Regions from separate parts of the Lysinibacillus sp. NPDC093216 genome, predicted to be linked through region 1. Evidence: riboswitches for the same ligand, from Rfam matches in the RefSeq annotation. Region 1 holds a riboswitch; each other region holds the start of a gene.
What was found. A riboswitch is a leader RNA that binds a small molecule or an ion and turns the genes downstream of it on or off. The one in region 1 is predicted to bind thiamine pyrophosphate.

Region 2: linked by a shared signal. The riboswitch ahead of thiW (energy coupling factor transporter S component ThiW) and the one ahead of thiC (phosphomethylpyrimidine synthase ThiC) in region 1 are both predicted to bind thiamine pyrophosphate.
Region 3: linked by a shared signal. The riboswitch ahead of thiT (energy-coupled thiamine transporter ThiT) and the one ahead of thiC (phosphomethylpyrimidine synthase ThiC) in region 1 are both predicted to bind thiamine pyrophosphate.

The regions. Positions count from the first base shown of each region.
Region 1 covers NZ_JBNNVB010000018.1:101,919-105,203, forward strand. The annotation lists gene ACQKOG_RS18355 (AEC family transporter) at 1-598, shown strand, start outside; TPP riboswitch at 1,013-1,127, shown strand; gene thiC (phosphomethylpyrimidine synthase ThiC) at 1,261-3,039, shown strand; gene ACQKOG_RS18365 (catalase) at 3,209-3,285, opposite strand, start outside.
Region 2 covers NZ_JBNNVB010000001.1:417,178-420,462, forward strand. The annotation lists gene ACQKOG_RS02075 (MFS transporter) at 171-1,367, shown strand; TPP riboswitch at 1,435-1,542, shown strand; gene thiW (energy coupling factor transporter S component ThiW) at 1,775-2,275, shown strand; gene ACQKOG_RS02085 (EVE domain-containing protein) at 2,352-2,831, opposite strand; gene ACQKOG_RS02090 (hypothetical protein) at 2,847-3,170, opposite strand.
Region 3 covers NZ_JBNNVB010000013.1:39,349-42,633, forward strand. The annotation lists gene map (type I methionyl aminopeptidase) at 1-548, opposite strand, end outside; gene ACQKOG_RS15125 (hypothetical protein) at 629-775, opposite strand; gene ACQKOG_RS15130 (hypothetical protein) at 802-945, shown strand; gene thiT (energy-coupled thiamine transporter ThiT) at 1,069-1,629, opposite strand; TPP riboswitch at 1,760-1,868, opposite strand; gene ACQKOG_RS15140 (DUF4870 domain-containing protein) at 1,993-2,319, shown strand; gene ACQKOG_RS15145 (AAA family ATPase) at 2,532-3,285, opposite strand, start outside.

The DNA.
Region 1 (3,285 bases):
TATTCCGGTTGCACAGATGATTTTTGTGACCCAGCCGATTGGAGTAGCAATTCAGGTCATTCTTGTAATATTTCAAAATATGACGACCTACACTTACGGCTTGTATAATTTAATCTCTTCAACAAAATCGGGCATGTCTATTGTGAAAGACTTCCTCAAAATGCCTATTATTCATGCACTTATTATTGGTGTGGCAATGAACTATTTTAATATTGCTATTCCACAGTTTGTAAGAATTCCGATAGATCATGTGGCAGATGGCTTTATCGCTGTAGCATTAATAACTTTAGGGGCACAACTATCCCAGCTTGAAATCAAATCCATGTTCAATAAAGTGGTATTCATTAGCTGTTTTACGCGACTAGTCATAGGGCCAACCGTAGCATTGTTTATCATTTTTGCGCTTGGTCTTGACGGTGTCGTGGCACAATCACTTTTTATAGCTAGTTCGTTCCCGACGTCGCGAAATAGCTCAAGTTTGGCATTAGAATATGACGTAGAATCGGCAACTGCTGCACAAACAGTTTTATTTTCAACGATTGTAAGCTGTATTACAGTGACAATCGTGATTTATGTAGCGGAACTGTTGTTTACCTAATGGCTAGGTGCTCATTTGATTGCCCATAGTTGATAAAAACTGAAATTGTTCTGATAAAAGTTAAAATTGTTCCGATAAAACAAGATAATATTCCGATAAAAGTTAAAATTGTTCCGATAAAATGAGATTTTGTTCCGATAAATCTTCAAAGTATATGAATTCATCGAATAACGTGAAGTTGAATTCCGTTCCGGCTGTGCGCTTTGTAGCTGACGCTTTGCTTTCGCTACAGAAAACATTTGTAGCTGACGCTTCGCTTTTGCGCAGAGCAAAGCTTCCTGGGGGCGTCCGATGAGCTGTTTCGCATACGCTCCGAAGTCTAATCAGAAGCTGATTCTTGATGAATGTGCCAAAAATAATCAAATGAAGCTTCCATCTATTAGCAATATCTGCTACACTATCATCAAACTTAATAGCATTAACTAGGGGAGTCTGATGAGTCAGGCTGAGAGGGAAACGCATAGAGGTTTCTTGACCCTTTGGACCTGATCTGGCTCATACCAGCGTGGGAAAGTTAACCATTATTGCACTCAATGTTATTTGCAATAACTATACCTTTACATTCTTAGCCGGATCCAAAATTTTTTGGATTCGGCTTTTGTCTTTGTTTGGGTGAGCTAGATTCGGTCCTTATATAAATGTAAAAGGGAGCGAAGTAGTTTATGACAACAGTTAGCGACAAGAATATTACGATTATGTCCAGTTTTGAAGGAAGTAAAAAAGTTTACGTAGAAGGATCTCAATCAGATATTTTAGTGCCAATGCGTGAAATTGCTCTAAGTCCAACGACAGGAAGCTTTGGTGAAGAGGAAAATGCGCCAGTACGTGTTTATGATACGAGCGGCCCGTACACTGATCCTGCGTATAAGGTGGATATTACGAAAGGATTGCCAGCTTTATGTAGTGCATGGATCAAAGAACGCGGTGATGTTGAAGAATACGAAGGTCGTACTATCAAGCCAGAAGATAATGGATTCCGTAAAGCTGATGATCCGCGAATGAATGAAAATGTTTTTCCGGAATTATCTAGAAAGCCTTTACGCGCGAAGAAAGGTAAAAATGTAACACAGCTTCACTATGCACGAAAGGGAATTATTACTCCAGAAATGGAATTTGTAGCGATACGTGAAAATATGGACCCGGAATTTGTGCGCTCAGAAATCGCTGCAGGACGTGCTATTTTGCCATCTAATATTAATCACCCTGAGGCAGAGCCGATGATTATTGGACGTAACTTCCACGTGAAAATTAACGCCAATATTGGCAATTCAGCAGTGTCATCCTCTATTGCAGAAGAGGTAGAAAAAATGACGTGGGCTACACGCTGGGGTGCTGATAACATTATGGATTTATCTACTGGTAAGCATATTCATACGACACGTGAATGGATTATCCGTAATGCCGCGGTGCCAGTAGGAACGGTGCCGATTTATCAAGCGCTAGAAAAAGTAAATGGTGTGGCAGAGGATTTAACGTGGGAAGTGTATCGTGATACGTTAATCGAACAGGCTGAGCAAGGTGTTGATTACTTCACGATTCATGCAGGGGTATTACTGCGCTATGTGCCATTAACGGCTAATCGTGTAACAGGCATAGTGTCCCGTGGAGGCTCGATTATGGCGCAGTGGTGTTTATATCACCATCAAGAGAGCTTTTTATATACTCATTTTGAAGAAATCTGTGAAATTATGAAAACCTATGATGTAGCCTTCTCTTTAGGTGATGGTTTACGTCCGGGTTCTATAGCAGATGCAAATGATGAGGCTCAATTTGCGGAGCTAGATACGCTAGGGGAATTAACGCAAATTGCCTGGAAGCATGATGTACAGGTGATGGTAGAAGGACCGGGACATGTTCCAATGCATCTTATTAAAGAAAATATGGATAAGCAGTTAGAGGTGTGTAAGGAAGCACCTTTCTATACTTTAGGGCCGTTAACAACAGATATTGCTCCTGGCTATGACCATATTACATCAGCTATCGGTGCTGCGATGATCGGTTGGTATGGTACAGCGATGCTATGTTATGTGACGCCTAAAGAGCATCTCGGCTTACCAAATCGTGAGGATGTTCGCGTAGGGGTTATTACGTATAAAATTGCTGCACACGCGGCAGATTTGGCGAAAGGGCATCCGGGAGCACAGCAGCGTGACGATGCACTATCTAAGGCACGATTTGAATTCCGCTGGCGCGATCAATTCAATCTTTCGTTAGATCCAGAGCGTGCGGTCGAATACCACGATGAAACGTTGCCTGCAGAAGGAGCGAAAACTGCGCACTTCTGTTCAATGTGTGGACCTAAGTTTTGTAGTATGAGAATCTCACAAGATATTCGTAATTATGCAAAAGATCAAGATTTAAATACGACTGAAGCGATCCACCAAGGTATGCAGGAAAAGGCAAAGGAATTTAAAAAGGCAGGCAGTCAAATTTATCAATAATTATTAGAGCGGGCTTGTGTCTACTAGACACAAGCCTTTTTTGGTCATTAAGATAAAAAAGCTCCATGTGAAGTTGCCCTTCACATGGAGTAAAAAGTTGGATTTGGATATCAATAATAAGTGGAAAAAATCAATTATGCCTCAGCAAATGTTTGTTTGCTGAAATAAATTAAACGTTTGTTGGTTGTTTTTCGTATGGGTTTGAAAGATCCATACCTTCCAATGAAAGACCCATAGCTTTTGCTA
Region 2 (3,285 bases), on a different contig from region 1:
TCGGACGCCCCCAGGAAAGCGCCCAGCCGGAACGGAAATCAACACGCTTATTTTATTTGATCAATAGAATCCTCATAACCTTACTACTAAATCTCAGACTTATAGTCAATAGCAAACGTACAAGCCTTGTGGTAGACTGTAGTATATTTGATTAAAGAAAGGGGTATTCGATGACCCAGCAGAAGTCTAACAAGGCGGCTTTGTATATTTTAATGTTTAATATGTTTATCGCAATGGGGAGTATCGGAATTATTATTCCTGTCATGCCTGATTATTTAAAACTATTTGGTGCTGCAGGACAAGTACTTGGCATGTTGATTGCAACGTTCGCCTTAGCACAATTCGTATTTTCTCCAATTGCTGGGAATCTTTCCGATCAATACGGTCGTAAAAATCTCATTATTTTCGGCCTTATCGTAACAGGACTTGCACAAATTGGATTCGGACTTTCTACAGATGTGTGGATGCTCTTCTTGGCACGCTTTTTAGGTGGCCTTGGATCTGCATTTGTGGCACCTCCTATAATGGCATTTGTGGCTGACATCACAACGTACGAGGAACGCGGAAAAGGTATGGGGATGATAGGGGCAGCAATGTCCTTTGGTTTTATGATCGGACCAGGTATTGGCGGATTCCTCTCAAAAGTTAGTTTGCATTTTCCGTTTTATACTGCTGGATGTGCAGCTATCTTAGCAGCTATTTTATCGTTCTTTTTATTGCCTGCTACAAAACCGAACACTGCTAAAAAAGCACAGAAGCAGGATAATCTTGCAAAGCAGATGGCCCGTTCAGTCCGAATGCCTTATTTTGTCATGCTAATTATCATGCTTGTATTCTCTTTCGGGATTGCTAACTTCCAAACAACATTATCATTATTTGTTACAGACAAGTTTAATTACACACCTACTGATATCGCCATTATATTAGTTATGGGCGGCGCTTTTGGTGTTGTTGTACAGATGTTTGTTATTACACCGCTGTTTAATCGCTTCGGCGAAATGAAAGTAGTGTTAGTCAATTTATTTATTGCAGCCGTTTCGATTTTCTTAATATTATTCGCATCTGGTTTTGCACTTATTTTAATTGTAGCGACCATCTTCTCTACAGCTACGACATTGATTCGCCCAGCCGTCAACACATTGATTTCAAAGCTTGCTGAGAATGAACAGGGCTATGCAGCTGGTCTGAACAATGCTTATATGAGTCTTGGTAATATGATTGGTCCAGCTCTAGCAGGTATATTATTCGATTGGAATATGAACAGTCCTTATATATTCGGGTCTATTATTTTAATGGCTTGTTTCTTCCTTGCCCTTATTTGGACAATGAAAAAAGCACCACATCTTATGCATCCTGATACAAAATAGTCTGAAAAGTTATTGACTATTTTTAGTAGTATGCTACATTAATATGTGAAAAACTAAAAATTCTATTAATTACCACTAGGGGAGTCTTTAAAAGGCTGAGACGTATATGATCATATACGGACCCTTTGAACCTGATCTAGTTCACACTAGCGGAGGGAAGTGCCGACACTTGCTTTTTACTATGTAGATACAAGGCCGCTTCCTATTGTTTTTTAGGAAGCGGCTTTTTTACGCTTTAGCGGCGCTTCTCTCTAGCTTAGCGGCGGAACTCTCCTGTTTAGCGGCCATTCTCACTGGCTTAGCGGCGGTATTCTCCACTTTAGCGGCGCTTCTCATAGCTTTAGCGGCGGAACTCTCCTGTTTAGCGGCGCTAACTATAAAATTCACATTTCAAAGGAGTGGAAATTATGTCAATTCGAAAATTAACAATCATGGCCTTATTAGTAGCAATTGCCGTAGCAGGTTCTACCTTCGTTTCAATACCAACGGGGATTGCGCGTGCCTACCCTGTCCAACATGCCATTAATGTTATCGGTGCTATCATTCTTGGTCCAGTTCCTACTGTTATGGTCGCCTTTGTCACAGCCATTATTCGTATTTTAACAGGCACAGGCTCATTACTAGCTATACCTGGCAGTGTTATTGGCGCTCTATGTGCAGCTCTTGCCTATAAATACAGCGATAAGCAATGGCTTGCAGGAGTCGGTGAAATGTTGGGGACAGGTATCATTGCCTCACTTATCGCAGTACCTTACGCGCATTTATTAATGGGGACATCCGTTGCTGCTTTATTTTTCATGCCAGCCTTTTTAACTTCAAGTACCATTGGTGCTATGCTAGGCATTGTCGTTGCTAGCAATTTGCGTAAGACAGTATTTGTAACTAACCTTAACACTCAGCTTAAATAACTTGATTTAAAGCAATTTAAAAACGTTACTTTCTTTAATGACAATTAATTAAGAAAGTAACGTTTTTTGTTCCAATTCACCCATACTTCAACGGTAATCCCATTTCATGAGCAATTAATAAAAAGTCTTTTTTGCTTATTTCAAAATGACCAAATCTAAATTTATAGCCATATTTGGATTTGTCCTCTACAAACTCTAAATAATCTAAGATCCTTTTTATTGGCACAGCTTTTGCATCTTTATAAAAGTCTATATCTCTTCTAAAAGGAATAAAATTTTCTGCCATTTGGAACTCGTATATTCGCTCGTCCTTCACTCTTCCAATTGCGGTAAATGCTCTTACAGGCTCATTACCATCTAGACTTTTTTTAGGAGAATAATAAATGATCCAGTCTCCTTTTTGCATTCGTTTCAAAGGTCTTTCTTTACCATGGCATAACTGGCCGAATCCTCCCTCAACCCCTTTTTGCACATGATTAAGAGATACCACACCAATCCAATATTTCGTGTCTCTTTCAGGTGTAGGAAGGGAATTTTTATTAGGATTTAATGACATAGCTTCCGCCCCCTTTTATTTTGGAATCATCGCCAACGATTTTATTTTTTCATTTTCAAGAATCAACCTTTCTTCCAGAATCACTGGGTTTGGCAAACCATCCCAAGTAGTTAAAACTGTAGCAATACATTCTGTATCATCACCATCAATATTTTGGATAGTTAATTTAAAGCCTTTTGGCATAGGTGACGTGTAAAAGTTTTGTATTTCTTTTCTTCCTTTAAAAATTTCACCTTTAAAATTTTTTAATTCTCCATGATCTACATACATATCAGATAGATCCTGACCCTCTACTTGCGCTCTTCTCAAATACTCCTTCATAACTTCTACTGCTTTCATTTCTCATCACTCTTTCTTTTTTATTGATATGGTTATCAATTATACCTCGGCATAATTGCGTCCGGATTCGGCTTTGTGCTTAGGCCTGCAAATGTTTTTTGTACGAAAGCGCAGT
Region 3 (3,285 bases), on a different contig from region 1:
TAGTTTAAAATATGATTTGGCTCATCGTGTAAAGAACGACCTAAACCATGACCTGTTAGGTTCATAATCACTGTTAAATCATTGGCATATGCTTCACGCTCAACAGCTTTACCGATTTGGTTTAATTTTGATCCAGCTTTTACTTTTGTCATCGCACGGTCGAAAGCACTTTTAGCTACGCGACATAACTTTTCTTTATCCTCATAGCCATCACCAACTACAAATGAAATGCCCGTATCAGCAAAATAGCCATTTAATGAACCAGATACATCAATATTTACGATATCTCCCTCGTTAATCACACGTTTACCTGGAATACCATGTGCGACTTCCTCATTCACACTAATACATGTGTATCCTGGGAAATCATACTCCCCTTTAGGTCCAGAAATTGCTCCTGCTTCTGCAAACATACGACCTGCAATTTCATCTAATTCAAGTGTTGTTACACCTGGTTTTGTAGCAGCCTTCATTGCCTCACGAATTTCAGCACAAATACGGCCGATTTTTTTAAATGCTTCAATCTCTTCTTGCGTTTTTACAATCATTTTTAACGTCCCTTTCATCTAATGTCTATTCATTAATATAACATAACTTTTTATACAAAAAACGCTAAACGCTTTAAATATTATATGCCATCATGAATTGTAAAGTGCTGAAAAACAGGCTCTTCACTATAGCGTGGGGTTGATTTCCGTTCCGACTGGGCGCTTTGTAGCTGACGCTTTGCTTTCGCTACAGAAACACATTTGTTGCTGTCGCTTCGCTTTCGCACAGAGCAAAGCTTCCTGGGGGCGTCCGATGAGCCGCTTAGGCCAACAGGATGTTGGTCACGAAGGCGTTATCACAGGACGTGATGGTTTTAGCCTCCGTTCCTCTATTGCTAATCCCCAAAGAGTCGCCCAGTCTCCACTCCAATCAACTATATCCATGGATACGTTTTAACAAATGCCATCCCTATCTAGCTCTAAAAATCCTCCGCCTTTTGGATTCTTTTTAGGGTATAAAAGGTGGGTGTTCTAGTTTCAATAATAATAAAACCCTCCACTTATGTGAAGGGCATACTAATTATGATTTTCGTTGCATTAATTGAGGTGCTGCTGTAAATAGTAGAACACCGACAATCGCTGTTAAAATCGTTGCTGGTAGCATATATGTTCCATTGTAGATGATTGAATAAATCCACGCATTTTGATCGCCAGCATACTCTGAGAAAAATACAGCGCCCGCAATGGTATGTGCTGCATAACGTAAAAAGCCCGCTAATACAGTTCCTACAATAATATAAAGTGCCATTTTCTTTTTGTTTAAATCTTTGGCAGCATCGAGCACTGGTCGGCGAACAACGGCCGCCAAGCCTACTACTGTAAAGGCAACACCATAATCAAGTAATCCTTGTAGCCAATGTATAATATAGGCGCCAAACATTGTTTGCATCACACCAATAAGTAATCCCGTTGTCAGGCCAGGAATAAGGCCCCAGCGGAATGCTATTAAAATTATTGGTACCATCACTAGACTAACAGAGCCGCCTTGTGCCCATACTTTAAAGGAAACCTGATCTAGTACAAGGCCAATCGCTGCGAATATCGCAATCTCCACAAGCATTAAAAGTTTTTTATTGTCCATAAATATTCTCTCCTTTGTTCCGATGTAGGATACAAGAGCAGGAATAGAAATCAGTTGGCAAATATGTCCCTATCTGGCATCAATAAAGATAAAAAAACGATGCCAGGACAGAGCCTCACATCGTAAAAGTGTCGGTTTCTATCCACAATCCCTACGCAAGTGTTAACTTACAGGTTCGAAGAGTCAAGGCATTACGTGCCCAGTCTCAGCTGACATCATCAGCTCCCCTTGTGGTCGTTACATCTTAATTTAATTGAACAACCTCATTGTACGCAAACACTGTTACGATTACAACCTCTTCCACATTTTTTTTTGAAACTTTATCGTTTTTCATGCGTAAATATTAAAAAAGGAGGTACTACTATGGAGAACCAAAAAATTTTATCTGCCTTTAGTTATCTCAGTATTTTATTCGCACCCTTTATTGTGCCATTAGTCGTTTACTTTGTTACAAAAGATAGCGACGTAAAGAGGCACTCTATTCGAGCACTGATTTCGCATATAATTCCAGTCGCATTCGGAATCATATTCTTTGCAGTCTTTGTCTTCTCAACTTTATCATTCAACACCAATTTTGACGGTAGTAATAATTTTCTTATCATTTGGTTTGCTTCATTCGCAATTTACATTCTCGTTTCATTAGGAGTCGTTATTTGGAATATTGTTCAGGCTGTTCGCGTGATCCGATAAGTTTCATCTCAACCTCTCCTTAAACAGATAGTACTTAAGGAGCTGTTATTTTGTGAAAGTATCTAAAGTTGTTAAAACCGCTGTAAAATTAGCACCTATCGTTATCCCGATTGTCAAAAAAGTAATCGCTGCAAAAAAAGGAACAAATCCTAACGTAACAAAAAAATAACAAAAAAGGCGTATTTCCATATAAACAGAAATACGCCTCTTTGTTATTTCACTTCAAAATATGTTTGACTGTGACCGTTCATTGCTTTTTCAACATGCAACACAGCAGGCATTGTAGCTTTTAACTCTGCAACGTGTGAAATGACTCCAATCATGCGTCCGGAATCTTGTAAATCAATAAGCGTATCAATCGCCTTATTTAATGCTTCTTCATCGAGAGAACCGAAGCCCTCATCAATAAACATCGTTTCAATGCGGATATTACCTTGAAAGCTTTGAATGACATCTGCCATCCCAAGGGCAAGACTTAAAGAAGCATTAAACTTTTCTCCCCCTGATAGTGTTTTCACATCTCGTAATTGATCTGTATAAGCATCATACACATCTAGTCCAAGCCCACTTTGCTTAGCATGCTTTTCTAAGCGATCAGAACGTCGTAGCTCAAATTGACCGTTGGATAAATGATAAAGCCGGACATTTGCTGCCTCTGTAATTTTATCTAAATAATTGATTTGAATATAACGCTCAAAAGACAGCTTTTTCGCATTCTGTCCATTTAACATTGCATAGAGCTCCTTCACTCGTCCTGCCTCTTTTTCAAGTAAATGAATCTCCCGTTCGGTCTCCTCAACTTTTTCGATAAAGTCTACACAAGCCTTCGCAAATCCTTCCATTTGCTGCAATACTTTGAAGGCTTCCTCATATGTGACACGCAGCATCCCTAGCTTTTCTTCCATTACCGTTAAATCTTGTTTCTCTTGCCCTTTAAGGTGCTTCTCGCCCTCAGTAATTTGTACC